DNA from 3 places in the Kocuria turfanensis genome. Region 2 is predicted to be linked to each of the others. Evidence: riboswitches for the same ligand, from Rfam matches in the RefSeq annotation. Region 2 holds a riboswitch; each other region holds the start of a gene.
What was found. A riboswitch is a leader RNA that binds a small molecule or an ion and turns the genes downstream of it on or off. The one in region 2 is predicted to bind S-adenosylmethionine.
Positions count from the first base shown of each region.

Region 1: linked by a shared signal. The riboswitch ahead of AYX06_RS07920 (LLM class flavin-dependent oxidoreductase) and the one ahead of AYX06_RS01635 (O-acetylhomoserine aminocarboxypropyltransferase/cysteine synthase family protein) in region 2 are both predicted to bind S-adenosylmethionine.
Region 3: linked by a shared signal. The riboswitch ahead of AYX06_RS16660 (MetQ/NlpA family ABC transporter substrate-binding protein) and the one ahead of AYX06_RS01635 (O-acetylhomoserine aminocarboxypropyltransferase/cysteine synthase family protein) in region 2 are both predicted to bind S-adenosylmethionine.

Region 1 is NZ_CP014480.1:1,710,680-1,720,151, reverse strand. It holds gene AYX06_RS07935 (ABC transporter ATP-binding protein) at 1-524, opposite strand, end outside; SAM riboswitch class I at 530-633, opposite strand; gene AYX06_RS20730 (maleylpyruvate isomerase N-terminal domain-containing protein) at 738-1,418, shown strand; gene AYX06_RS07925 (CoA-binding protein) at 1,548-2,012, shown strand; SAM riboswitch class IV at 2,098-2,212, shown strand; gene AYX06_RS07920 (LLM class flavin-dependent oxidoreductase) at 2,289-3,707, shown strand; gene AYX06_RS07915 (DUF4383 domain-containing protein) at 3,855-4,340, shown strand; gene AYX06_RS07910 (baeRF2 domain-containing protein) at 4,453-5,583, opposite strand; gene AYX06_RS07905 (hypothetical protein) at 5,744-5,974, shown strand; gene AYX06_RS07900 (SDR family NAD(P)-dependent oxidoreductase) at 6,047-6,793, opposite strand; gene AYX06_RS07895 (DUF4397 domain-containing protein) at 6,999-7,817, shown strand; gene AYX06_RS07890 (class F sortase) at 7,817-8,653, shown strand; gene AYX06_RS07885 (RNA polymerase sigma factor) at 8,781-9,344, shown strand; gene AYX06_RS07880 (anti-sigma factor) at 9,328-9,472, shown strand, end outside.
Region 2 is NZ_CP014480.1:364,340-373,811, forward strand. It holds gene AYX06_RS01615 (TetR family transcriptional regulator) at 1-493, opposite strand, end outside; gene AYX06_RS01620 (energy-coupling factor ABC transporter ATP-binding protein) at 867-1,568, shown strand; gene AYX06_RS01625 (energy-coupling factor transporter transmembrane component T family protein) at 1,565-2,194, shown strand; gene AYX06_RS01630 (biotin transporter BioY) at 2,225-2,821, shown strand; SAM riboswitch class I at 3,343-3,455, shown strand; gene AYX06_RS01635 (O-acetylhomoserine aminocarboxypropyltransferase/cysteine synthase family protein) at 3,461-4,765, shown strand; partial or broken gene AYX06_RS01640 (PLP-dependent transferase) at 4,767-5,003, shown strand; gene AYX06_RS01645 (DUF1852 domain-containing protein) at 5,186-6,205, shown strand; gene AYX06_RS01650 (methionine synthase) at 6,202-7,245, shown strand; partial or broken gene AYX06_RS19075 (pyruvate kinase) at 7,736-7,870, opposite strand; gene AYX06_RS20825 (glycerate kinase) at 7,962-9,472, opposite strand, start outside.
Region 3 is NZ_CP014480.1:3,650,901-3,660,372, reverse strand. It holds gene AYX06_RS16675 (M50 family metallopeptidase) at 121-1,455, opposite strand; gene AYX06_RS16670 (methionine ABC transporter permease) at 1,645-2,244, opposite strand; gene AYX06_RS16665 (methionine ABC transporter ATP-binding protein) at 2,301-3,380, opposite strand; gene AYX06_RS16660 (MetQ/NlpA family ABC transporter substrate-binding protein) at 3,377-4,264, opposite strand; SAM riboswitch class IV at 4,364-4,480, opposite strand; gene AYX06_RS20610 (DUF4190 domain-containing protein) at 4,698-5,045, opposite strand; gene dxr (1-deoxy-D-xylulose-5-phosphate reductoisomerase) at 5,510-6,784, opposite strand; gene AYX06_RS16645 (GlsB/YeaQ/YmgE family stress response membrane protein) at 6,888-7,148, opposite strand; gene AYX06_RS16640 (solute symporter family protein) at 7,333-8,964, opposite strand; gene AYX06_RS16635 (DUF485 domain-containing protein) at 8,968-9,348, opposite strand.

The DNA.
Region 1 (9,472 bases), 1.3 Mb from region 2:
ACGCCGGGGTTGCGGGCCAGCGCCCGGGCCAGCGCCGCGCGCTGGGCCATGCCGCCCGAGATCGCCCGGGGGCGGTGGTGGGCGTGGGCGGTCAGCCCGACCAGGCGCAGCAGGTCGTCGATCACGGCGTCGGCCTCGGCCCGGCCCACCCCGGAAGGCAGCCCCAGGCGGACGTTCTCGCGCACGGAGCGCCACGGCAGCAGCCGCGGCTCCTGGAAGGCCACGGCGCAGCGCGGGTCGATGCCGGAGACCGGGGTGCCGTCGATGAGCACCCGGCCCGCCGAGGCGGTGTCCAGGCCGGCGGCGGCCCGCAGCAGCGTGGACTTGCCGCAGCCCGAGGGCCCCAGGATGGCCAGGACCTCGCCCGGCCGGGCGGTGATGTCGACGTCGTGCAGGACGTGGTGGCTGTGCCCGCCGGACGGGAAGGCCTTGCCGACGTGCTCGAACGCCACCGAGTAGGCGCGCTTCGTGGTGGCCGGTGCGGTGGCGGTGGACGGTGCAGAGCCCAGCAGAGACGTGCCCATGATCAACTCCATCGGTCCTGGCATTAGCACCTCGCACGGGGATCGGACGGATCCGTGCCGGTTGCTGCGACGTCGACGAGCCAGGTCTCTCAGCCGCTCCGGATGGTTACCGCCCCATTGAACGTGCTCCGCGGGCCGCCTGGCAAATCGCTCCGCGGGCCGTCATGGTCGAAAACGGTGGCACGCCGCGCCCTCGTGCCGCACCATGGACCCATGACGAGCCGGAACACCTCCACCCGGGCGGACCTGGTCCGGGACGCCTGCACGGCGTTCGCGGCGGTCCTCGACGGGCTCGGTGACGACGACTCCTGGGCACCCACCGGCTGTCGCGGCTGGTCGGTGCGGGACCTCGCCCACCACTGCGCCGCGGACGCGGTGCGCGGGCTGGTCGCCCTGCACACGCCCACCACGGCCCGCCCGGACCGGGACGCCGCCACCTACTGGGCGGACCGGGGCGCGGATCCCGCGGCCGCCGCCGAGGACCGGCGCCGCACCCGGGCGGCGGCCAGCCTGTACCCGGACTGGGAGGAGCTGCGGGGGCACTACCGGGAGTCCGCGCGGGCGCTCGTGCACGCGGCGGAGCGCTGCCGGCCCGGCGGGACGGTCCGCACCCAGGGCCACGTGCTCCGGGTGGACGATCTCCTGAGCACCCTGGCGGTGGAGGCCACGGTGCACCACCTGGACCTCATCGAGCACCTGGAGGGCTGCCCGGGGCCGGCGGTGGACGGGCTCGCCGAGGTCCGCCGGGTCCTCACCGACCTGTGGGAGCGGGAGCCGCCCGAGCACTGGAGCGACGAGCACTTCGCCCGGGTGGGCACCGGCCGCGCGGCCCTGCCCGCCCAGGACCGGGTGCAACTGGGCCCGGAAGCCGACCTCCTCCCCCTCTTCTCCTGACCCCTCCGCCCGTCCTCCGCCGAGGTCGCACGTTCCGGCGACCCGCGATCGGTGGCCGGGACGTGCAACCTCGGGACACGGTGGGGCGCGCTCGGGACGTGAGCGGCGGGTTCGTGCCAGGGTGGGCACATGAGCCGCAACGATCCCGCCGCGATCGACCGCCTGATGACACAGCCCGGACGGTGGGCCGTGGTGGGGCTGACCGGGAACACGGCCCGGCCCGCGCACTCGGTCGCGAAGCGCATCCGGGACGACCTCGGCATGACGATCGTGCCGGTCAGCCCGAAGGGCGAGGTGGTGCACGGGGAGCCTGGCTACCGCACGCTCGCCGAGGTCCCGGGGCGGATCGACGTGGTGGACTGCTTCGTCAACTCCCGCCGCGTCGGAGCGGTCGTGGACCAGGCCATCGCCGCCGGCGCGGGCGCCGTGTGGCTGCAGCTGGGCGTCGTGGACCACGAGGCCGCGGCCCGCGCCGCCGCTGCCGGGCTCGACGTGGTGATGGACACGTGCCCGCTGATCGAGCTCGGGGCGCGGCTGCGGCAGGGCTGGACGCTGGACCCGCGGCGCACCCCGCCGCTCGCGCCGCGGGCCTGAGCTCCTCCCACGATCCTGCCGCGCACCGGGAGCACGAGGGGTTGCCCCGCGTGCGGGGGGAGCCGCTAAGCTGGTCCGCGACGACGATGACGAGTCCCGACGCGAAGCTCTGGCTGGTCGGGCGGCAACCCTCTCCCGTAGCGGGGTGCCCCAGATGAACATCGGGCCGCGGTGCACACGCGCCGTGGCAAGTACGGCGCCCACGAGTGCGTCGGACCCGCGAGCAGGTCTTCACGACGCACGGGCGCGGGTCGGTGATCGACCCTGGAGGTCCCTGTGAGCAAGCGCATCGCCCTGAACGCCTTCGACATGACCTGCGTGGGGCACCAGGCCCCGGGCCTGTGGAAGCACCCGCGCTCCCGCGCCGACGAGTACAACACCCTCGAGTACTGGACGGACGTCGCCCAGGTCCTGGAGAAGGGCCTGTTCGACGCGATGTTCCTCGCCGACGTGGTCGGCTACTACGACGTCTACCAGAACTCCGCGGCGCCGGTGATCAAGGACGCCACCCAGATCCCGGTCAACGACCCGTTCATGCAGATCTCCGCGATGGCGGCCGTGACGAAGCACCTCGGCTTCGGGGTGACCAGCGCGATCACCTACGAGCAGCCGTACCCGCTGGCGCGGAAGTTCGCGACCCTCGACCACCTGACCAAGGGCCGGATCGGCTTCAACGTGGTGACGTCCTACCTGAAGTCCGCGGCCGAGAACCACGGGCTGACGGAGCAGATCTCCCACGACGAGCGGTACGAGATCGCCGAGGAGTTCATGGAGGTCTGCTACAAGCTGTGGGAGGGGTCCTGGGAGGACGGCGCGGTCAAGCGCGACCGCAAGAACGGGATCTTCGCCGACCCGTCCCTCGTGCACCCCATCCAGCACCACGGCAAGTACTTCGACGTGCCGGGCATCGGGCTGACCGAGCCGTCCCCGCAGCGCACCCCGCTGATCTTCCAGGCCGGTGCCTCCTCGCGCGGCCGCGCGTTCGCCGGGCGGCACGCGGAGGCGGTGTTCGTGGGCGGCATCCGCCCGGACCTCACCCGCGTGGTCACCGACAAGCTGCGCGACGAGGCCGAGGCCCAGGGCCGGGGGCGGGACGACCTCAAGATCTTCGCCATGCTGCACGTGATCGTCGACGAGACCGACGCGAAGGCCGAGCAGAAGCGCCGCGACTACGAGCAGTACGCCGACGCCGACGGCGCCCTGGGTCTCGTGGGCGGCTGGTCCGGGGTGGACCTGGGCCGCTACGACGAGAACGACGTGCTGGAGTACATCAAGACCGACTCCATCCAGTCCTTCCTCACCCCGTTCACCACCGCGGACCCGAAGAAGAAGTGGACCGTCAAGGAGGTCGCCAAGCACATCTCGATGGGCGGGATGGGCGTACCGATCGTCGGGTCCCCGCAGACGGTGGCCGACGAGCTGGAGCGGTGGATCGACGAGGGCGGCCTGGACGGCATCAACCTCGCCTACCACGTCTCCCCGGGCTCGTTCGAGGACTTCGTGGAGTGGGTCGTGCCGGAGCTGCAGAAGCGCGGCCGCTACCGCACCGCCTACGAGGGCACCACGCTGCGCGAGAACGTCTACGGCGCCGGGCAGACCAAGGTGCTCGACACCCACCCGGCCGCGCGGTACCGCGGCGCCTACGCCGGCAAGCCGTCCGCCGCGGACACCCCCGCCCGCGACCTGGTGTCCTGACCCGTTCGTGACTGCGTTGTCCCGCGGCATTTGACGTCGCGCGGCAGCGCAGTACGCTGGTGGTACCAAGCATGCTTTCCATGAACGTCCGCCCCTCCGGGATCCGTACCCGGATCACCGCAGACACCAAGGAAGCGAGGCACCACCATGACCACCCCCGCCGCCCGGCCGGAGCACCGCACCAGCCGCCGCTCGCCCGTCCAGATCGCCGCCCTGCTGTACGGAGCGGTCTTCCTGCTCGTGGGCGTGGCAGGCTTCATCCCCGGACTCACCACGAACTACGACCAGCTCATGGTCGCCGGCCACCAGTCCGAGGCGATGCTCCTGGGCATCTTCCAGGTCTCCTGGCTGCACAACATCGTCCACCTGCTCTACGGTGTGGCCGGCCTCGCCCTGGCCCGCTCCGCCTCCGGGGCCCGCAACTACCTGCTGTGGGGCGGTCTGGTCTACCTGGTCCTGTGGATCTACGGCCTGCTCGTGGGCCCGGAGTCGCAGGCGAACTTCGTGCCCCTGAACACCGCCGACGACTGGCTGCACCTGGTGCTGGGCGTGACCATGGTGGGCCTGTCCTTCCTGCGCCGCGACACCCACGACCGCAGCGCCACGCGCAACACCACCGGCCCGGCCTACTGACCGCTCCGCCGCACCGGCAGCGCAGCACGGTGCGCGGAGCAGGCGCACCCGGCAGGCCCGCACGGCAACGGCTCCCCCGCTTCGGCGGGGGAGCCGTTGCCGTGCGGGCCGGTCAGCCGGCCGGGGCGGCGCGCCAGCGCAGCAGGGCCGCCACGTCCGTGCTGTCCGGCAGGGCGCCGGGCGGCACGAAGACCGGGCGGCCGTCGGTCAGCACCGCGGCGCGGACCAGCGCGGCGTCGGCGGGGACCCGGCCGAGCACGCGGGCGCCCACGGCCTCCGACTCCGTCACGGCGACCCACGGCTCGGCGTCCAGCGCGAGCAGCTCCTGCTCCGCGTCCAGGTGGGTGTCGTCGATCAGCAGCGTCTCGGCCTGCGCCTGCTGGAGCGCCGAGACCACCGGTTCGATCCCGGACACCGCGGTGGGGTCCGGGCGGCCCTGCTGCTCGGCCAGCCGCTCGAGCAGCTCGTGCTGCCGGTGGGCGATGACCTCCGCGACGCGCCCCTCGACCTGGTGGGCGAAGGCGGCGGACTGGCTGCCCTCGGCCCGGGTGTTCGCGTCCACAACGCTCACCAGGGCCCGGGTGGCCTTCGACAGCTGATCCTCGACGAGGCCCCGGGCCCGCAGGTCCCCGGCCAGGACGACGAGCTGCGCCCCGCTCTCGGCCACGACCTTGTCGATCTGCTCGGCGACCTGCTCCGTGTTGCGCCGCCACACGTCCTCGGTGTGCCGCTGCCAGCGACCCTGCGACCAGCCGCCGCCGGGGAACTTCTTCAGGTGCTCGGTCTCGCCCTCGATCTGCTGCTCGTCCAGGGCGCGGGCCCGGCTGGCGTACTCCAGGCAGATCTCGCCGCCGTCCCGCCCCACCTCGGCCACCACGTAGGGGAAGTCGTCCGGACGGTGCCGGAACAGGGGAGTGAGGTCGGGCACCTCGCCCACCTCGAGCACGCCGCGCCCGGCCAGGGGGCCGGGGAGGACCTCGTCGATCTCCACGGCGCCGTCGCGCACCAGCAGATAGCGGCACACCGGGTCCGGCACGCCCTCCGCCGGGCGCACGGCGGCCTCCACCGCGGCGAGATCGGCCTTGGACGCCCCCTGCTGCTCCAGCTCCCGGCAGATGTTCTCCGGCAGGACGTCGATCGCGTGCAGCGAGTCGACCGTGCCCGTGCTGATGTCCGTGTACACGGTGCACCAGGGACCTGTGCTCTTGAACAGTTCGGCGTAGCGGTGGAATCGACTCGTCATGATGGACAACTCCTGCTGTTGGGCGGTGCTTCCTGTGGTGCAGACCACGTTATCGGACGCCCAAGGGGCTGGGAACAGCGGCCGGGCCGAGTAGGGTCGGACGCACGCGACCGGTCGCCCGACCGGTGGCTCCATCGGTCCCACGACGCAGGAGGAAGCCATGAGCGACGCACCCGGTTCGAGCAGCGAGTACAACGAGGCCGACCGGCTCGAGCAGTCGATCGACGCCGAGCCGCCCGAGATGGACGACCAGGACGTCGAGGCGTCGGCGCACAGGCCCGACCGCTCGGAGGCGTCCTCCCTCGAGGCGAATCCCGCCGACCTCGAGGAGCAGGACCGCGAGGTCGCGCTCGAGGAGCCGGTCGAGGGGTCGACGCTCGAGGAGATCTGAGCCCCGTGCCGCGCGGGCCCGCCCGGCCGTTCCCGCGGACGGCCCCCGGCGGGCGCCGCGGCGGGGCGCGGCTCAGACCGCCGACCAGCCGCCGTCGGAGGGCAGGACGACACCGTTGACGTTGGACGCGTCGTCGCTGGCGAGGAAGACGATGACGGCGGCCACCTGCTCGGCCGTAGCGGTGTAGGGCACGTTCTGCAGGAACGCCCCCATCCGCCCGGGGAACAGCTCCGAGTCCATGGGCGCCTCGATGCCGGTCGCGGTCGCGCCGGGAGCCACGGCGTTGGTGCGGATGCCGTCGGCCGCGTGCATGAGGGCGGTGTTGCGGGTCAGCCCCACCACCGCGTGCTTCGAGGCCGTGTAGGCGGCGCCGGCGGCGGAGCCGCGCAGGGAGGCCTCGGAGGCCACGTTGACGATCGCCCCGCGGCCGGAGGCCCGCAGCAGCGGGATCGCGGCCCGGGTCAGCCGCATCACCGCGACGACGTTGACGGCGAAGACCCGGTCCCAGGTCTCGTCGTCGACCTCGGCGACGGACTCGAACCGGTCCATGATCCCGGCGTTGTTGACGAGCACGTCCAGCCGGCCCTCCGCGGCCGCGAGCACCCGGCCCACCGCGCCCTCCTCGGTGAGGTCGGCCACCACGGGGAACAGCGGCAGGAGGGGGTCGTCCGCCACCAGGTCCTCCAGCCGGCGCGCCGAGGAGTCCACCACCACGACCGTGGCCCCCTCCCGGGCGAGCCGGAGCGCGGTGGCGCGCCCGATCCCGGAGCCCGCCCCGGTGACGACGGCGGTGCGGGCGGTGAAACGCTGGTCGTCCACGGTGGCTCCTGCTGCTCGGCGGGCGGACGGGGAGCGCCCCCGGGCGGGCCGCGGTGACGCCCTCCCATTCTGGGGCGGCGGGGGGCGGAGAAGAATCTCTCGGAAAAAATGTGACCTGCTGCATCCGCCAGAGGGTTCCCGCCGGTAGTACGGGTGCAAGGTCGATCCCGCTTCCGCCAGGGAGCCCGTTCAAGGAGCACACACCATGCGCAAGACCCTTTCCGCCGCCGCAGTCCTCGGCCTCGGTGCCGGCGCCCTCACCATGACCCCGGCGTTCGCCGCCGAGCACGCGGAGCTCTCCGTGCTGCACGGGGTCCCGGACACCGTCGTGGACGTGTACGTCAACGGCGAGCTGACCCTGGACGACTTCGAGCCGGGCACCCTGGCCGGCCCGCTGGAGCTGCCCGCCGGCAGCTACGACCTGGCGATCACCGCCCCGGACGCCGCGGACGCCTCGGCGCCGATCATCGGTCCCGTCACCGCGGACCTGCAGACCGGGATGAGCTACACGGCCGCGGCCCACCTGGACGCGGAGGGCAACCCCACGGCCGCCCTGTTCACCAACGACATGTCCGAGATCGAGGCCGGCAAGTCCCAGCTGACGGTCCGGCACGTGGCCGCGGCCCCGGCCGTGGACGTGCTGGCCGGTGGCCAGCCGGTCATCAGCGGCCTGGAGAACCCGAACGAGGAGTCCCTGACGGTCGACGCGGGCACGGTCTCCGCGTCCGTGGCCGCCGCCGGCACCACCGAGCCGGTCATCGGCCCGGCCGACCTCGAGCTGGCCGAGGGCACCCACAACATCGTGTACGCGTGGGGCTCCCTCGAGGCCGGGAACCTGGCCCTCGCCGTCCAGACCCTCGAGGGCATGGAGCAGGCGCCCGGGGCCGTGCCGGGCGGCCAGTCCGGCCTGGCGGCGCAGGAGCAGGGCACCATGCTCACCGCCGGCCTCGCGGCCGCCGGTGCGCTGGGGCTGATCGGCGCGGCCTACGGCGCCCGCCGGGTGCTCGCGGGGAACCGCCGGTAGTGAACCGCCCCGGCAGCCACGGCCCGGGCGCGCGGCAGGCTGCGGCCCACCGCGCGCCCGGGCCCGCCACTCCCGGCGCCCGTCGTCGTCGCCTGGCGGCGGCGGGCGCCGGGGCCCTCGCCTCCGTGTCGCTGCTGGTCGCGGCCGCCGTCACGGCCCTCCCCGCGGAGGGCGGGCCCCCGCCGTCGGCGCCCCTGGCGGCGGGTCCCTGGACGAGCCCGGCGCCCGTGCCGGTGCCCGCCGCCGACCCGGCGGAGGACGCCGCGGACGGCACCGCGGACGGTGCGGCGCAGGACGCAGCGGCGGCTCGGGCGCAGGACCCGGCGCCGGCGGGCGCGGCGCCCGACCGGGTCCCCGTCGCCCCCGCCACCCAGGCGCCCGGTCCGGACGTCCCCGCCCCCGTGCGGGTGGTGGTGGACGGGTCGCCGATCGACATGCCCGTGGTCCCGGTGGGGATCGAGGACAACGGCGCCATGACCATCCCGGACAACCACGTGGAGCTGGGCTGGTACCGGCACGGGCCGGCCCCCGGCTCGGACGAGGGCGCCGCGGTCGTCGCCGGGCACGTCGACACCCTCACCGAGGTCACGCCGATGGCGCGGCTGAAGGACGTGCCGGTCGGGGCCGAGATCAGGGTGGAGCGCGCCGACGGCAGCGTCCAGCGCTACCGCACCGAGTCCGTCCGGCACATCCACAAGGAGTCGCTCGCGGACGCGGACCTGTTCCGCCGCACCGGCGAGCCCGTGCTCCACCTCGTGACCTGCGGCGGGGAGTGGCTCGAGGACATCGGGGACTACGAGGACAACGTGGTGCTGAGAGCGGTCCCGGTGCCCTGAGGGGTGGGAGGAGGCGATGTCCATGACCGGATGGCCGGTGTCCACTAGGCTGGGCAGGACGCACGCGCCCGGGTCCCTCCCGCTCGCCCGTCACCACGACCTCCGGCCCACGAGGAGCTCTTCGACGATGCCGCCGCCGCCCCCGGAATGGGGACCCGAGCTCGACGCCGCGTTCGCCGCGGGGGACGAGCAGGCGCTCAGCGCGGCCTACCGGCACTGCGCGGGAGTCATCCGGGGCCTCGCCGTCCGGGTCCTGCGGGACGACACGGCGGCGGACGACGTGGTTCAGGAGGTCTTCGTCCGGGCGTGGAAGTATCGCTCCGGCTACCGTCCCGAGCACTCCTCGGTCCCCGCGTGGCTGATCGGGATCGCGCGCAACTGCATCGCCGACGCCGCCCGGACCGCCGGCCGGGAGGCGGAGCGCCGGGAGGCGGACGCCGTCCGGTCGGACCGGGAGCCGCGGCACGAGGAGTCGGACCTGCTCGTGGACCGGCTCGTGGTGCGGGCGGAGGTCGAGCGCCTGGGCCCGCCCCGGTCGACGATCATGGCGCTGGCGTTCTACGAGGAGCTCACGCACCAGCAGATCGCACAGCACCTGGACCTGCCGCTCGGCACGGTCAAGAGTCATCTGAGGCGCGGCCTCATGAACCTGCGGACACGATTGGGAGACGGTCATGGCACACCTGAGTGAGGAGTCGCTGGTGCTCCTGGCTCTGGGTGAGTCCGGAGACCTCCAGGCCCACGAGCACCTCGCCGCGTGCCCGGAGTGCGCCACGGAGCTCGAGGCCCTCGGGCACGTGGTGCGGGTCGCCCGCGCCG
Region 2 (9,472 bases):
CGAGCCCCATCTCGAAGTCCTGTTCGTCCATGGCGTCCTGCTCTTCACTGGAACGGCCGGCAATCGAGGTCCGGGTTTGTTGAGCGGCGACGGACCCGAGGGTGTATCGGATCAGGGTGAGCGCACCACCGCGGGCTTTGTCGTCAGGCAGACCGAGGACGCGAAGCAGGGACACGAGCTCTGTTGTCGGCGGGAGGGTCTCCGACCCCAGGGCGTGAGCAACCGCGACGACATCGGCCCCGTCGCGGATTTCCAGGATCGCCAGACGCAGGGCGGTCACGAGCTCAGTGGGGGAGTCCTTGTCCCGGACCGGCTCGAGCATCCGCTCGGCGAGAGCCAGCAGCAGCGTCTGCTTGTCGGTCACGTGCCAGTAGAGCGCGCCCGGCTGAACGCCCATCTCGCGGGCGAGTCGGCGCATCGTGAGATCACCCAGCCCGTAGGTGCGCAGCAACGCCCATGCCGCGTCCACCACGGCGGTGCGGGTTAGAGACACCGGGCCTCCTCGAGGAGCGAGATGAACCGGGTCAGTCTACGGCGCGGCGTGCCGGCCTGCTGTCCGGCCGACGTCAGCGGGGACTCGGATTGACCAAGTATTGAACATCGTTCAATACTTGAACAGTGTTCAACTAACGTTCGGGCCCGAGGAGAGCCAGGCCTCCCGGTGGCGCAGTGTGCGGTGGAGGAACGAGATGCGGCGGCATGCCCCTGTGGGGTCTGTGGTCACGCACCGTCCGTCCGTGGTGCCGAACGCAGAGGAAGAATGCACCTCGGCACGATGCCCTGCCGAGGACTACCAGGGAAAGAGGACCCGCAAGATGTCGGTCGAACGTTCGATGTGGGATCCCTCCCGTGGTGAGGTGCCCGTGATGTCTCCGGCGCCCCAGCACCCGGGCATCCGCCTGACGGGCGTCACCGTCACCCGGGAGGGCCGGGACATCCTCCGGGACGTGGACCTGACCCTGGACGAGCACCGGATCGCCGTGATCGGGCTCAACGGCTCGGGCAAGAGCACCCTCGTGCGCCTGCTCAACGCGCTGGTGCTGCCCACCCGCGGCACGGTGCAGGTGGGCGGGCTGACCACCGCCCGGGACGCCAAACGGATCCGGCGCCAGGTGGGGTTCGTGTTCCAGCACCCGGAGAACCAGATCGTGATGCCCCTGGTGGCCGAGGACATCGCCTTCGGCGTGCAGAACCTCGGGCTGCGCGGTGCCGAGCTCACCGACCGGGTGGAGGCGGTCCTGCAGCACCTGGACATCGCCCACCTGCGCGACCGGGAGTCCTACACGCTCTCCGGCGGGGAGAAGCAGATGGTCGCCCTGGCCGCGGTGCTGGTGATGGAGCCCTCCACCGTCGTCTTCGACGAGCCCACCACCATGCTCGACCGGCGCAACCGCCGCAGGCTCCAGGCCACGATCGACGGCCTGGACCAGCGGGCGATCGTGGTGACCCACGACCTGGACATGGTCGAGGCCTACGACCGCGCCCTCGTGGTCCACGAGGGCCGCATCGCCTTCGACGGCGACCCCGGCCGGGCGCTCGAGTTCTACTGCCGGATCAGCGACTCGTGACCGGCGCCAGCCCCGCCGGTCCCCTGGCCGCGGTCCCGGCCGGGCCCAAGTTCGCGGTGCTCTTCCTCGCCAGCATCGCCCTGTACGCGGTGCCCGGGCTCCCGGCGCAGATCGGCTTCTTCGTCCTCGCGGTGGCGGCGGTGCTGCTGACCCGCACCCCGCTGCCGCGGCTGGCGCGCATGCTGGCCGGGCTGTTCCTCGTCGTGGGGATCGTCGCCGTCACCCTGGTGCTGACCACCGGCTGGGAGGCCGCCGCGGTCTCGGCCCTGCGGCTGCTCAGCCTCTGCTTCCTCGCCTACGCCGTCACCCTGAGCACCGCGTTCAGCGAGATGCTGGCCCTGTTCGAGACCCTGCTGCGCCCGGCCCGGCACCTGGGCCTGAACCCGGCCCAGATCAGCCTGGCCCTGTCCATGACGATCCGGTTCATCCCCGAGATCCGCACCCAGTACCTCGCGATCCGCGAGGCGCAGTTCGCCCGCGGCCTGCACCACCGCCCGGTCGCCGTGCTGGTGCCCCTGCTGGTGCGCACCCTGGAGTCCGCCCAGGAGATCTCCGCCGCGATCGACGCCCGGTGCTACGACTCCGCCCCGCCGGGCCCGCGCCCCGCTCCTCCCGTGTCCGACTGACCTCCCGTCCCGCCCACCCGAAGGATCCCCATGGCCGCCGAGAACCCGCAGACCACCCAGAACACCGTCCTCGTGGCGGTCTTCGCCGCCCTGATCGCCGCCCTGGGCCTGGTGCCGCCGATCACCGTGGGCATCATCCCCGTGCCCATCACCCTGCAGACCCTCGGCGTGATGCTCGCCGGCGCGCTGCTCGGCCCGGTCCGGGGCATGCTCTCCGTGGTCGTGCTGGAGGTCCTCGTGCTCGCCGGGCTGCCGCTGCTGGCCGGCGGCCGGGGCGGGCTCGGGGTGTTCCTGGGGCCGACCGGCGGCTACGTGCTCGGCTGGATCCCGGCCGCCCTGGTCATCGGCTTCCTGGTGCAGCACTGGGCGCTGCGGCAGGCCCGTCCCGCGGCCCGTTTCGCCGCCGTCCTGCTCAGCACGGTCGTGGGCGGCATCGGCGTGGTCTACGCCTTCGGGGTGCCGTGGACGGCCGTGGTCGCCGGGCTGCCGCTGTCCACGTCCTTGCTGGGCTCGCTCGTGTTCGTCCCCGGCGACCTGCTCAAGGCCGTCGTGGCCACCGCCGTGGCCCTCAACGTCCACCGCAGCTACCGCCGTCTGCTCGGCGGCGTGCAGACCACTTCTCGCTAACGGCCGGCACACGCGTCTCGCCGCACCTGCAATAAAGTCCCGACCACCTGCAAAGCGGTCAATGCGCAACTTTACATATGGCCGGCTACCGGACACTGCCCGTGGGAACGACGATGCAGATGAGGTTGGTCATACGCCGCGGGTTGCCACGGGCGAAGAGCGGGACCGGGGAGAGCCCTCCTGTGGTGCCGGAGGACGAATCCGAGGGCTCCGTGCACGGCTCCCGGGATCCGGTTGACGCCGTTCACCACGCCATTGATGACGCCACCCCCAGGCGGGCGTCATCTTTTCCGCGCACAACGCCCTCGACGACGCCCTGGTCTTCCGCCGGGACATCACTGAGCCCACGATGAGGGCCGGGCGGCCGGCCGTCACAAACTGTCACAAACCCGGCCCGACGTCGGCCGAAGCGGCCGAGCGCGACCGCCCGGCCCGAATATGTCCCGACGTGTGGTTTTGTGACAACCGACCCCACCGTCCGTTGGACTATAGAGCCGTCCATCGAGTGGGATGAGCGCACCACACCATCCAGAGCGGCCGAGAGATCTGGCTCGACGACGCCGCAGCAACCAGTCAGCCGACCCTGGGACACCGGGACCGGCGGGCACGGTGCTACCGCCAGGACCGATGGAGGATCGAATGAATCACCACGCCACCCAACAGGTCCACGCCGGCTACGAGCCCGAGGCCCCCTACTGGCCGGTGGCCGTGCCCATCCACCAGACGGCGGCCTACCGCTTCCCCGATCACGCCACGGCCGCCTCGATGTTCCGGCTGGAGACCCCCGGGTTCACCTACAGCCGCACGGGCAACCCCACGGTCGCCGTGTTCGAGAACCGACTGGCGGCCCTGGAGGGCGGGATCGGGGCCATCGGCACCGCCACGGGACAAGCCGCCGTCGCGCTGTCCCTGCTGACCCTGCTCCACGGCGGCAAGCACTTGGTCGCCTCCAGCCAGCTCTACGGCGGGACGGTGGACCTGCTGACGGACACCTTCGCCGACTTCGGCATCGAGGTCACTTTCGCCGACCCGGCCGACCCGCAGGCCTGGGGCGCGGCGATCCGGCCGGACACCCGCGCGTTCTTCCTGGAGTCGATCACCAACCCGCTGGCCACCGTGCCGGACCTGCCGGCGCTGGCGGACATCGCCCACGCCTCCGGGGTCCCGGTCGTGGTGGACAGCACCTTGGCGACGCCGGTCCTGTACCGGCCACTGGAACATGGTGCCGACGTGGTGGTGCACTCCGCCACGAAGTTCATCGGCGGGCACGGGGCCGTCCTCGGCGGGGCGATCGTGGACGGCGGCACCTTCGACTACGGCGCAGCCCCGGAGCGGTGGCCCCAACTGACCCGGCCCAAGGCCCGCTACGGCGGACAGGCACTCATCGACCGGCACGGCCGCGGCGCCTACCTGGCGCTGGCGCGCAGCAAGTTCCTGCACGACCTCGGCCCCTCCCTCGCCCCGGCCAGCGCCGCCCAGTTCATCCAGGGCCTGGAGACCCTCGGCGTCCGCATCGCCCGGCAGGAGGAGACCGCGCGAACGGTCGCCGAGCACCTGGCCCGGCACCCCACCGTCGGGCGCGTCCACCACCCGGCGATCCCCGGACACCCCAGCGCCGCCCTCGCCGAGAGGGACTTCCCGCACGGCACCGGCTCGGTGTTCTCCTTCGACCTGGCCGCCGGCTCCGAGGCCATCGGCCCGTTCATCGACGCTCTGGAGCTGTTCCAGCTCGTGGCCAACATCGGGGACGTGCGCTCCCTGGTCAGCCACCCGGCGACCATGACGCACTGCCGGCTCACCCCTAACCAACGCCGGGCCGCAGGCATCGCTGAGACCACGATCCGGCTGTCCATCGGACTGGAGTGTCCCGAGGACCTGATCGCCGACCTCGACCGGGCGCTGGCCACCGTACCGGCCTCGGCCCTGACCGGGGAGGCGCGCTGAGATGACCCTCCTGAACGACTCATCACAGACGGACACTGCGCCGACGGCCCGTCGGGGCTTCAACACGATAGCGGTGCACGCCGGCCAGGCACCGGACCCTCTGACCGGGGCGGTCGTGCCGCCGATCTACCAGACCAGCACCTTCGTGCAGGACGACATCAACGTGCTGCACGGCGGCCACGAGTACAGCCGGGGGTCCAACCCGCCCCGGACCGGTCAGCGCCGCGTCACCGCTGCGGCCCGCGCGGCCCGGGGAACCGGCAGCCCGGAGGCCAGGATTGACGTCGTCCGGGCAGCGCCGGGGGTGCCAGGAACATGACTGAGGCGACCTTCGGGAGGGCAGTTCACGAGCAACAGGGAAGGACGTTCGAGATGAGTACAGATCTGGGAGGCAGGCCCCCGGTCCACAGTGAGGAATCGATGCATCAGACCACCAGGACGAACGACTTCACGTTCGGTATCAGCACGACCCGCTTCGATGAGGACTACTGCCCGTCGTCCAGTTCCCGAGGCACGACGAACTTCGCGAACCTGGCCCGCGGCGAGAACCGTCGGCAGAACCTCCGAAACACCCTGACAATGATCAATAGTCGCTTCAACGACCTGGCCCACTGGGACAATCCCAGCCGGGATCGCTATGCCGTGGAGATCGAGATCGTCTCCGTGGACCTGCACTTCGCCGCCGACGGCGACGACGCGGTGTTCCCTTTGATCGAGGTCCTCGACGTGCAGATTCTCGACACGCTGTCCAATGTGCACATCGACGGGATCGTGGGGAACAACTTCTCGTCCTACCTCCGGGACTACGACTTCAGCGTGGTGCTGCCGGAACACCACGCGAAGGCGTCCCGGTCCAGCATCCCCAATGACTTCGGCGAATTGCACGGGAAGCTCTTCACGCACTTCCTGGACTCCGAGGCCTACCGCGAGCGGTTCCCCCAGCCGCCCGTGATCTGCATCAGCGTCTCGAGCACCAAGACGTATCGTCGGCTCGAGAACCACCATCCGATCCTCGGGGTCGAGTATCGGCAGGATGAATCCTCCTTGACGGATCGATACTTCGAGAAGATGGGACTGCGGGTCCGCTACTTCATGCCCCGCGGCGCGGTCGCACCCCTGGCGTTCTACTTCCGGGGCGATCTCCTCAATGACTATTCCAGCCTGGCACTCATCGGTCTCATCAGCACGATGGAAGCGTTCCAGAAGATCTATCGCCCGGAAATCTACAACGCCAATGCGGCGGCTGGTCGGATCTACCGGCCGAGCCTGGAGAGTCGAGACTACTCGGTGACGCAGATCGCCTACGACCGCGAGGAGCGCAGTCAGCTGGCCCTCATGCAGGGGAAGTTCACGGAGGAGCACTTCGTGAAGCCACACCAGACCCTCCTGGAGCAGTGGGCCGCGGCCCACTGCGGACGAGAGACGGAGAAGCACCGATGAACACCCTGTTGCCCACCACCATCGTCGGCAGCCTGCCCAAGCCCTCCTGGCTCGCGGAAGGTGAGACGCTGTGGTCCCCTTGGAAGCTGGACGGCGAGGAACTGCGCGAGGGCAAGCGGGATGCGCTGAGCCTGGCCGTGGACGAGCAGCGCCAGGCGGGTATCGACATCGTCAGCGACGGCGAACAGACCCGTCAGCACTTTGTCACCACGTTCATCGAACACCTCAGCGGCGTCGACTTCGAACACCGGAAGACGGTGCGGATCCGTGACCGCTACGACGCGAGCGTCCCGACGGTCGTCGGCGCGGTGGGCCGTGAGCGGCCGGTTTTCCTCGACGACGCGAAGGCCCTCCGCGCGCGGACCAGCCAGCCCATCAAGTGGACGCTCCCCGGTCCCATGACCATGATCGACACCCTCTACGACAAGCACTACAGGAGTCGCGAAAAGCTCGCCTGGGAGTTCGCGAAGATCCTCAACCAGGAGGCCAAAGAGCTGGAGGCGGCGGGCGTCGACATCATCCAGTTCGACGAGCCTGCCTTCAACGTGTTCTTCGACGACCTCAAAGAGTGGGGCGTGACCGCACTGGAGCGAGCGGCCGAGGGACTGCGCAGCACAACAGCCGTGCATATCTGCTACGGCTACGGCATCAAAGCCAATACCGAGTGGAAGGCGACGCTCGGGTCGGAGTGGCGCCAGTATGAGATGTCATTCCCGCTACTCCAGCAGTCGACGATCGACATGGTCTCCCTGGAACGCCACAACTCCCGCGTCCCGGTCGAGCTCATCGAGCTGCTCCGAGGTAAGCAGGTGATGGTCGGGGCCATCGACGTCGCCAGCGACGCGATCGAAACCCCGGAGGAAGTGGCCAGCACCCTCCGACAGGTGCTCCGGTTCGTCGATGCGGACAAGCTGTATCCGAGCACCAACTGCGGCATGGCGCCACTGGCTCGACAAGTTGCGCGAGACAAAATGATCGCTCTCGCTGCGGGTGCGGAGATCATCCGAGCGGAACTCTCCGGAGCAACCCCCTCGAAGTGACGGCCAGCCAGGGCGTTCAAGACCCGGCGGTGAGCCCCGCCTGACGCCCGAGTGAATCGTCCCCGTTAGCGGCCCCCGGAACGGACGGGACTGAACTGCCGCCCAAGCCCACTGTCCGACGTGCTGAAGTGCCAAGACGGACCTATCGTCATCACGGGCACCATCCTGACTTGCCCGGTGCGGTAGTCCACGACCCGGCCATCGGGGTGCCTGCGGGTGTTGCCGCTCTTGAAATGGTTTCAATAGTCTCTCCAAGGCGGTCGCCGGGCGCAGATGACAGTGATGGCCAGGGCGACGACAGCGGTGCCCTGCCCGGCGGCGTCGGCAGCGGCGATCGCGCGGGCATCTGCCAAGACACTGGGGCGGGTGGAGGCGGCCAAGGGCACACCTCAGAAGACATCCAGTCGGGGTAACGCACCACCCGCTTTGCATATGGCGCATATAGCGGCCATCAAGCCGGCTCAGATGACACCTACACATGCGGCGGTCCCGAGTCGTGGACGGAGTGGTCGCCGTGGCTCATGTTGAGCCGGGCCACGTTCATGCCGGACCGGATCGCCCGGGAGAGGTTCTCGTAGGAGGAGATGGCCGGGCCGATCGTGGCCACGATCTTCGCTCGTCGCATAGGGGACTTCCTGTCATGGGTGATGCCTGGAGGTGGAGGCGCGGGTTCTCGGTGGTGTGTCCTGACCCGGGGGAGGTGTTCCCCCAGGGGGTCAGGAGTCCGGTTGGTGGGTGCCGAGGGCGCGGCGAATGGAGCGCCCGGCTTCCTGGAGCACGGTTGTTGCCATGGCGGGGTTCTGCGAGGTGTCCTCTGTGGTGAGGTCCCCCAGGGCGATGACCGTGGACAGGCCCAGTTGGCGGGCGGCTGCTGTGTCCAAGGTGTTGCGGCCCACCACGGCCCACACCGGGGTGGTGCCGGCGTGGGTGCAGACGGCGGAGATGAGCTTGCCGCCTTCGGTCTGGGCGTCGAGGCTTCCTTCACCGGTGACGAGCAGATCGCACTGGCTCACGTGGGTGTCGAAGTCCAGCAGGTCCAGGAAGTAGTCGGCCCCCGAGACCAGGGATCCCCCCAGCAGCAGCAGGCCGAAGCCGATTCCGCCGGCGCTGCCGGCGCCGGCGGTGTCGGCCAGGGTCTGCGCGTCGAGGCCCGGCAGGTCCTCGCAGGCCTCCACCAGTGCGTGCAGTCCTTCATCGAGTGCTGTCACGGTGTTCTCGTCGGCTCCCTTCTGGGGGCCGAAGACGTGGGCGGCGCCGTGGGGTCCTCGCAGTGGATTGGTGACGTCGCTGGCGCCGATGATCTCGATGCCGCTGAGATCGACGAGGTCGTTGAGGTCGATGTGGGTGATCCGGGCCAGCTCCCCGCCGTGGGGTTCCACGGTGTGTCCCTGGGCGTCGTGGAAGCGGGCGCCCAGGGCGGCGAGCATGCCGGCGCCGCCGTCGGTGCTGGCGCTGCCGCCCAGGGCCACGACCAGACGCTGCGGGTGCAGTTGTGCTGCGGCCCGGATGGCCTCTCCGAGACCGCGGCTGGAGGCGGTGAGCGGGCGCAAGGGCCCTTGCAGGGTGCCCAGTCCGCAGGTGGAGGCCACCTCGACCACGGCGGTGGTCCCGTCGAAGGCGATCTGGGCCTGGCGCAGGTGCCCGTCGGCGTCGTGGACCTCGACCGTGGAGGCCTGGGCGCCGGCGAGGACGGCGGCCTCCACGCTGCCGTCCCCGCCGTCGGCCAGGGGCAGGACCGTGACCTGGACGGGCGCGCCGCTCTCGTCAGACTCGATGCCGGAACGGATGGCCTGGGCCACGTCGAGGGCGCTGAGGCAGCCCTTGAACTTGTCCGGTGCGATGAGGACGTGCTGGGGCCGGGACGGCCCCGGTGCGGCGCCAGGGCCGTCGTCCGGCCGTCCGTGGTGGTCTGCGGACGTACGCGCCGGGGAGCGGAGGATGTCGTAGACCGAGGAGTCGTCGTGCCGGCCGTGGCCCTCGCGGCGGCCGCGCACGTAGAGCTGCTCGGCCGCGGCGGCCAGCGGCACGGGCTGGGCGACCGCCCGGGCCGCGTCGGTGACCAGGCCCATGTCCTTGACGAAGATGTCCAGGGCGGAGCGGACCTCGGCCGCCTCGCCCTGCAGCATCCGCGGACCGCGGTCCTCGAACATGAAGGACGTGGCGGCCCCGGTGGAGAGCACCTCCAGGCACTGGCCCGGGTCCAGGCCCATGGAGTCGGCCAGCGCCA
Region 3 (9,472 bases), 460 kb from region 2:
CAGATGCGGGGACGGTGGCGGGCGGACCCGGTCGCCGGGTCCGTCGTCGCCTCCCATTGTGCCCCATGCCCCCGGACGGTTCCTGGGCGCGGTTCCCGGATTCCGCCGTGGCCGAACGGCTCAGAACAGCTGCACGGGCTTCACGATGTCCGCGTAGACCAGCAGGACCGACATCCCGATCATCAGCACGGCCACGGCGTAGGTCAGCGGGAGCAGCCGCGCCGGGTCGAACGGGCCCGGGTCGGCGCGGCCCAGCAGCCGGGCGACACCCCGCCGCAGGCCCTCCCACAGGGCGCCGGCCACGTGCCCGCCGTCCAGCGGCAGCAGGGGCAGCAGGTTGAAGACGAACAGCGCCAGGTTCACCGACCCGATCAGCCCCACCAGGGAGGCCGCCTTGTCCCGCAGCTCGATCTCCTCGTGGGCGGCGATCTCCCCGGAGATCCGGCCGATCCCGACCACGGAGATGGGCCCGTCCGGGTCCCGCGGCGCGTCCGAGAACGCGGCCTGCCCGACCTCGTAGACCCGCTGCGGCAGGTGCAGCACGACCCCGGCGATCTGCTCCAGGCCGTCGAGCACCGCCCCGGGCACCGCGGTGAGCGGCTGCCGGACGGGCACGGCGGTGGGGCTGATCCCGATGAACCCGACCTCCTCGTAGCGGGGCGCGCCGTCGGGGCCCGTCACGGCGGCGCCGGTGTCGTCGACCACCGGGCGGGAGGTGAGGATCGGGGTGAGCACGGTCCGCACCTCCGCCCCGTCGCGCTCGACCACCACGGGGATCCGCTCCCCGGCGCGGTCGCGGATCCGCGCGGTGAGCTCCTCCCACGTGGCCACGGGGGCGCCGGCGACGGCGGTGACGACGTCCCCGGGACGCAGCCCCGCCGCGTTGGCCGGGGCCTCGGGGTCCTCCGCGCGGCACTCGGTCTGCCCGGCGGCCTGCCGCTCGGCGGGCACCACGCACTCCGAGACCCACGCGACCGTCGTGGTCGGCGTCGCCGTGCCGAACCCGGTGAGCAGCACGGCGAGGCACACGCTGCCCAGCAGCAGGTTCATGACGGGCCCGCCGAGCATGATCACGATCCGCTTCCACACGGGCAGGCGGTAGAAGACGCGGTCCTCGTCCCCGGGGGCCAGCTGCACGGCGGAGGCGCTGCGGGCCTCGGCGGCGAGCTGCTGGAGGACCCCGGTGCCGGCGGTCCGCGCCGTGCTCCCCGCCCGGGCGGGCGGGTACATCCCGACCATGGAGATGTAGCCGCCCAGCGGCACGGCCTTGAGCCCGTACTCGGTCTCCCCGCGGCGGCGGGAGAACACGGTGCGTCCGAAGCCGACCATGTACTGGGTGACGCGCACGCCGAAGAGCTTGGCGGGGACCAGGTGGCCGAGCTCGTGCAGGGCGATGGAGACCGCGATGGCCACGGCGGCGAGCAGCACGCCCACGAGGAACAGGACCACGCCCATCCGGGGACCTCCGGAGATCGTCGGGTCGTCCCTGGCGGGCGCCGGGGACGGCAGGGGCCGCGCGTGCGCGGCGAGGACCAGTGTGCACCACGATCCTGGGCGCGGGGTGTCACGCTCCCGCGCACGACGACGGCCGGTCGCCTCCGGGGAGGGACCGGCCGTCGCGGGCACCGCCGGGGCGCCGGGGCCTCAGCGGCGCAGGATGCGCCGGGCCAGCCGGTTGCCCACCAGCTGGACCAGCTGGACGAGGACGACGATCACGGCGACCGCCGCCCACGTGACCTCGTCGTTGAACCGCTGGTAGCCCAGGCGCAGTGCGAAGTCGCCCAGTCCCCCGGCGCCGATGGCCCCGGCCATCGCGGACATGTCCGTGATGCCGATGACCAGGAAGGTGTAGCCGAGCACCAGGGGTCCGAGCGCCTCGGGCAGGATCACCGTGGTGATGATCCTCCCGCGCGAGACGCCCATCGAGCGGGCGGCCTCCACCACGCCGGGGTCCACGCTCATCAGGTTCTGCTCGACGATGCGCGCGACCGCGAACATCGCCCCGATGGTCATCGCGAAGATCGCCGCGTTGGGGCCCAGGCGGGTCCCGACGACCTGCTGCGTCAGCGGCCCGAGCGCCGCCAGGAGGATGATGAAGGGGATCGGCCGGACGAAGTTCACGACGAGGTTGAGCCCCTCGTGCACCGCCCGGTTCTCCAGGATGTTGCCCCGGCGGGTCACGTAGAGCCCCACGCCCACGAGCATCCCGAGGAAGCCGGCGAGGACGAGGGTGACGGACACCATGTACAGGGTCTCCCCGAGCGCGGAGAGCAGCTCGGGGCCCAGGACGGACCAGTCGTTCACGCGGCCACCTCTCTCAGGGTCGTGATGCGGGACAGCTCGTCGACCACGGCCTGCACGGCCGCGTCCTCGCCGGTCAGCTCGAAGGTGAGGGACCCGAAGGACTGCTCCTGGAGCACGCTGATCCCGCCGTAGGCGATGGTGAAGCGGACCCCGCGGGCGGCGCCGTCGGAGAGCACGCCGCCGATGTCCACGCCGTCGCCGACGTCCACGATCACCAGGCGCCCGCGGTGGGCCCGGCGCAGCCGCTCGACCTCGCGCTCGTCCGGCACCGAGTGCAGGACGGAGGAGACGAAGCGGCGTGCGGTCTCGGTGCGGGGCCGGGCGAAGATGTCCACGGTGGAGCCGTGCTCCACGACCTTGCCGTCCTGCATCACGGCGACGCGGTCGGCGATCGCCCGGACCACGTCCATCTCGTGGGTGATGATCACGATCGTGATGCCCAGTTCGCGGTTGACCCGCTGCAGCACCTGCAGCACCTCCTGGGTGGTCTCCGGGTCGAGGGCGCTGGTCGACTCGTCGGCCAGGAGCAGCTTCGGGCTGGTCGCCAGCGCCCGGGCGATGCCCACGCGCTGCTTCTGCCCGCCGGAGAGCTGCTCCGGGTAGTTGCCGGCGCGCGCGGACAGGCCCACGAACTCCAGCAGCTCGGCGACCCGCGCCCGCCGCTTCTCCTTCGGCCAGCCGGCCCGCTTGAGCGGGTACTCGACGTTGCCGGCCACGGTCCGGGACGTGAACAGGTTGAACTGCTGGAAGATCATCCCGATCTCCTGCCGGACGGGCGCCAGCTCGGTCTCCTTGCGGCCGGCCACCTCGAAGCCCTCCACGGTCAGGGACCCCGAGGAGACGGGCTCGAGCCCGTTGATCAGGCGCACCAGGGTGGACTTGCCCGCCCCGGAGTAGCCGATCACGCCGAAGATCTCGCCGCGGTGGACGTCGAGGCTGACGTCGTCGACGGCCAGCACCTCGCGCGCGGCCCGGCCGGAGCCGGTGCGGAAGGACTTCGAGACGTTGCGGAAGGCGACGAGCACCTCGTCCGGGCGCCCGCGTGCGACCGGCCCGGAGGGGACCGCAGCGCTCACTGTCCCTGGTCCTTCAGCTCCTGCTGGTAGCGCGCGGCCAGCTCCTGCAGCTCCTCCGGCTCCAGCTGCAGCGGCACGGCCGTGTCCTTGGTCTCCTCCATCTCGGCGTCGATCACGGTCTGCTCGTGGTAGAGGTCCGCGACCTGCCGGAGGGTCTCGTCGTCGGCGAGCTCCTCGGTGGTGGTGAAGAGGTTGACGTAGGCGCGGGAGCCCTCCGCCTCGGGGTCGTCCTGGGCCAGGGCGGACTTCGGGTCGATGTCCGCGCGGGCGAGGAAGTCGTTGTTGATGACCGAACCGGCCACCGAGTCCATGGAGAGCACCGTCTGCTCGGCCGACACGGGGGTGACCCGGACCGTGGAGGCCTCGGTGTCGACGTCGAGCTCGGTGGGGATGAGGGTGTCGCTCTTCAGCTCCACGAGACCGGCCGACTCGAGCACGAGCAGGGCCCGGGAGAGGTTCACGGCGTCGTTGGGGACGGCGATCTCGTCGCCCTTCTGGAACTGGTCCACGGAGTCGTACTCGTTGGAGTACAGGCCCAGCGGGTAGATCGACGTCGAGCCGATCGGGGTGATGGAGCCCCCGGCGGAGTTGTTGTAGTCGGCGAGGAAGGGGACGTGCTGGAACCAGGTCATGTCCACGTCGCCGGACTCGGTGGCCGGGTTGGGCTGGTTGTAGTCGGAGAAGTCGACGTACTCGACGGTGATGCCCTGCTCCTCGGCCAGCTGCTTGAGGGCGTCGTGGGTCGGGTGCGAGCCGACGACGCCGATGCTGACCTTGCCGTCGGCCAGGGCGCCCTCGCCGGCCTGGTCGGAGCCGCCGCAGGCGGTGAGGGTGAGGCCGAGGGTGGTGGCCAGGGCGAGGAAGGTGAGGCGCTGCGATCGCATGTCGTGCCTTTCCGTGGGTCCAGGAGGTCGGGGATCTCCACCAGTCCCACCAGGGCCGACGGCCACGGTCGAGGGCGCGCCGGAGGCGCGTCCGCGGTCGAACCGTACTTGCCGCCGGCCCACGATGGCCGGTGCCGGATGGTTCACCTGGGGCACCCCACTACGGGAGAGGGTTGCCGCCCAGCAAGCCAGGGCTGCGCGCTGGGACTCGTCATCCGCCCGACAGACTAGCACGTGCGCCGGGGCCACATCCGGTCCACTTCTGGCCGGTCAACAAATGGAAAATGCTCAATGCGGCGTGTCGGACCGCGCATCACTTACCAGTCTATGTTCACAGCGAAATTTCTTATGCGTTGGTGATTAGTCTGGATTAGCAAGCTACTGCGACGTCAAACTTTGCATATGATATTTGGGATAGATGGCCAGGAACTGATTAATAAAGGCCAATAACAGCAAGAAACCACAGCAACCCCAAAAGACCGAAGGCTAGGTCGATCCAGCCGAGAACTTTCCCCGCTGTCGCGGGGACGCCCATCGACTGAGCTTTGCTGGCCTGCGAGATGGCAAGGGGTCCGAGGACTATTCCGAGAACGAATAGGCCAATCACCCCCAGGACAACGGCATTGCTCTTGTGGCTCATACCCTGCATGGCCATTGGGTGGGGAAGGGGCGAATATCCGGGATACTGCACGTATTGCTGATGCATATAGGGATTTTGCGAGTACTGAGGCTGCGCCTGCGGGACGTCATCTCGCGCATGCCCTGCCTGCTGGTGATCCATAGGATGCCTACCTCTGTCAGTGAGTAGTACTGGAGCTAATAAAATTGACGGGCCGATCCGACACCTAGGGTGCCGTTCATTCGAATTAACTGAGTCATCCCGGACACCTAGCAATCGCCACGGCAAGCCAAGCCACACGAAAACAAACTGGCGCGTGGGATTCTTGAGTATGAGATTTCCACTTCGTTTATCACCCCAACGATGACGACCACCCGCTGGGGTCCGAACGGCCGTCTTGATGTCATTCCTACTTTACCTCATGGTCATACACGTCCACCGCGCGCCACGGCGCAAACGGAACATGCTGCGTAGACCCCCCGGAAAGCGCCATGTCAGCATGGTTCCATGCCCCGTTTCTGCACCCGGGAGGCGGTACCGCCTCCGGGCTTGTCTCACAGCGTTACTCCTCCGCTAACCTCAAACGGGAAACCATGCTGTATGTCCACAGAAATCTCTCGAAACGCTCAGCGGGCAAGGACCTCCTGGGCCCGCCGCCGCGCCCAGCGCTCGGCCTCCAGGACAGCGCCGAGGTCCAGGCCGCCGCCGTCCTCATGCTCGCCCAGCACCGCCTCCACCGTGTCCACGATCGCCGGGAACCGGATCCTCCCGTCGTGGAAGGCGTGCACCGCCTCCTCGTTGGCGGCGTTGAACACCGCCGGATGGGTGCCCCCGCGCTCCCCCGCGGCCTTGATGAGCTCGACGGCGGGGAACGCGTCCCGGTCCAGCGGCTCGAAGGTCCACTCGGTCGCGCGGGTCCAGTCGCACGCGGCGGCGGCACCGGGCACCCGGTGCGGCCAGGCGAGGCCGAGGGCGATGGGCAGGCGCATGTCCGGCGGCGAGGCCTGGGCCAGCGTCGACCCGTCCACGAACTGGACCATGGAGTGCACCACCGACTGCGGGTGGACGACCACGTCGATGCGCTCAAGGGGAACGTCGAAGAGCAGATGCGCCTCCAGCACCTCCAGGGCCTTGTTCACCATGGAGGCCGAGTTGGTGGTGACCATCACGCCCATGTCCCAGGTGGGATGGCGCAGCGCCTCGCGCGGGGTGACCGCCTCCAGCTCCGCCCGGGTGCGACCGCGGAACGGCCCGCCCGAGGCGGTCAGGACGAGCCGGTCCACCTCGGCGGCGCTCCCGCCGCGCAGCGCCTGCGCCAGGGCGGAGTGCTCGGAGTCCACCGGGATCAGCGCGTCCGGGTGGCCCGAGGCCGCGGCCGCCTCCTTCACCAGCGCTCCCCCGGCGATCAGCGACTCCTTGTTGGCCAGCGCCAGCCGGTGCCCGGCCCGCAGGGCCGCCAGGGTGGGGGCGAGGCCGATCGAGCCGGTGATCCCGTTGAGCACGAGGTCGGCCTCGGGGTGCGCCGCGGCCGCCGTGGCGGCCTCGGGGCCGTGCAGGATCTCGGGCCGGTAGTCCCCGGCGCCGGCGGCCGCGGCGCGCTCGCCGATCCGCCGGGCCAGCTCCTGGGCGTCCTCCCCGCTGCCGCTGGTCGCCACCACGGCGGCGCGGGTCTGCACGGCCTGCTCCGCCAGCAGCGACAGACGGCCTTGGCCGGCCGCGAGGGCCACCACGCGGAACGGCGCCCCGCCGGCGAGCCCGTCGGCTGCCCGCACGACGTCGAGGGCCTGGGTGCCGATCGACCCCGTCGAGCCGAGCACGACTATCCGGCGGGGGCCGGAGGCGGCCAACGCGCGCAGTTCGGGGGTCGGGTGGGAACGGGACGCGATGAAGGGGGACCTCATTGTCCCAGTATCCCCCAGCCGAGCCCGGGCCTGGGCTCGGACGTATCGAGACCCCGGTCACCGTTTCCGGTGGCCGGGGCCTCGAGGTCCGCTGGGGTGCGTGTCAGTGTGTGCGGCCCTTGCGACCCGTCACGAGTCCATAGATGAAAAGCAGAATGAGAGCGCCAACAACTGCGAGGATGATTGAAGTGATGGTTCCACCGCCGATATTGAGCAACGAACCGATCCATCCACCGAGCAGGGCCCCCAGAATGCCCAAAACGATGGTAACGATAATGCCCCCGCCCTGCCTGCCTGGCATGATCAGCTTCGCGAGAGCACCGGCGATGAGGCCGACGACGATCCACCAGATGATTGCGCCCATGACTTCTCCTTGTCCGTCCCGGGAGGGACTTTCATTGTAAGCAACCGGCGAGTTTCCCAGGAATACCCTGAGCCGGCTTCTGCAGCCACCCTACCGGACTGTCAGCCCTCTGTCTTTTCTCTTTCGCGAATTCCGGGTGCGGCCGCCGGGCCGGGAGTCCTCCCAGGTGGGAGCGGGGACGTCGTCAGTGGGCGACCGGCTTCTCCGCGCCGATGCCTGTGAGCGAACGCACCTCCATCTCGGACTGCTTGACCGGGTCCTCCAGGCGCCGCTCCGTCATGGAACCGATGAAGCCGAGGAGGAAGGACGCCGGGATGGACACGATGCCCGGGTTCTGCAGCGGGAACCAGGCGAAGTCCGCCGTGGGGATCATCGAGGTCTCCGCCCCGGACATCACCGGGGAGAAGATGATCAGGACCACGGAGATGATCAGGCCGCCGTACATGGACCAGACCGCGCCGCGGGTGGTGAACCGCCGCCAGTACAGCGAGTACAGGATGGTCGGCAGGTTCGCCGAGGCCGCCACCGCGAAGGCCAGCGCCACGAGGAACGCGACGTTCTGGCCCTGGGCCCCGATCCCGCCCGCGATGGAGACGATGCCGATGACCACCACGGTGGTCTTGGCGACGCGCAGCTCCTGGCGGGGGTCGGAGTTCCCCTTCTTGATGACGCTGGTGTAGATGTCGTGGGCGAAGGAGGCCGAGGCCGTGATGGCCAGGCCGGCGACGACCGCGAGGATCGTGGCGAACGCCACGGCGGCGATGATGCCCATCAGCAGCGAGCCGCCGAGCTCGAAGGCCAGCAGCGGGGCCGCGGAGTTCACGCCGCCGGGGGCCGCCTGGATCCGCTCGGCGCCGATGAGGGCCGCCGCGCCGAAGCCCAGGACGAGCGTGAAGAGGTAGAACAGGCCGATCAGCCCGATCGCCCAGACCACCGAGGTGCGGGCCTCCTTGGCCGTGGGCACGGTGTAGAAGCGCATCAGCACGTGGGGCAGACCCGCGGCGCCGAAGACCAGGGCGAGCCCCAGGGAGATGAAGTCCAGCTTGCTGGTCTCGCTGGCCCCGTAGCGCAGACCCGGCTCGAGGATCGCGGGGTTGCCGGAGACGGCGACCGCGTCGCCCAGCAGGGAGGAGAGGTTGAAGCCGTAGAGCGCCAGGATCCAGACGGTCATCACCGCCACGCCGGAGACGAGCAGCACGGCCTTGATGATCTGCACGTAGGTGGTGCCCTTCATCCCGCCCACGAGCACGTAGACGATCATGAGCACGCCCACGACGACGATGACGAGGGACTGTCCCGCCCGGGAGCTGATGCCCAGCAGCAGGGACACCAGGGCACCGGCGCCGGCCATCTGGGCCAGCAGGTAGAACGCGGACACCGCGAGGGTGGAGATCGACGCCGCCACGCGCACCGGGCGCTGGCGCAGCCGGAAGGACAGGACGTCGGCCATCGTGAACTTCCCGGTGTTGCGCAGGAGCTCGGCGATGAGCAGCAGAGCCACCAGCCAGGCCACGAGGAAGCCGATGGAGTAGAGGAACCCGTCGTAGCCCTGGACGGCGATCGCGCCGACGATGCCCAGGAAGGACGCCGCCGAGAGGTAGTCGCCGGCGATCGCCAGGCCGTTCTGCGTCCCGCTGAACCCGCGGCCGCCGGCGTAGTAGTCGGCCGCCGTGGCCGTGGACTTGGAGGCCCGCAGCACGATCACCATGGTGACGACCACGAAGGCCCCGAAGATGGAGATGTTGATCCAGGGCGTGCCGACCGTCTCCGTGGTGGCGGTCGCCATGGGCGCGAGCGCGGTGGGGAGGTGGTTCATCGACTAGTTCTCCTGTCCGTGGACGCCGCGGGTGGTCCCGAGGCTGGGCTCGAGGCGCTCCCGGATGGCCGTGGCCTTCGGGTCCAGCTTGCGGTTGGCGAAGGACACGTAGGCGCCCGTGATCGCGAAGGTGGTGACGAACTGGAGCAGCCCCAGGATCACGCCCAGGTTGACGTTGCCGACCACCTGGATGGCGAAGAGCTGCGGGACGTACATGGCGAGCACCACGTACAGCAGGTACCAGACCAGGAAGGCGACAGCGAGCGGGAAGACGAAGCCGCGGTGGGTCCTCCGCAGTTCCTGGAACTCGGGCGACCGCTGGGCCGCGGGGAAGTCGACGTCGGCGACGAGGTCGTCGGCGTCGATGGGTGGCTGGTTGGACATGGGCTACCTCCTCATGTGATGCGGACCACACTAGGCCTTTGTATGCAGAGGGGCAAGACGAAGCACCGGCAATTCCCAGTTTGGGGCACGAATGTGACATGGAGGGCGCATTCTGGACGATTCG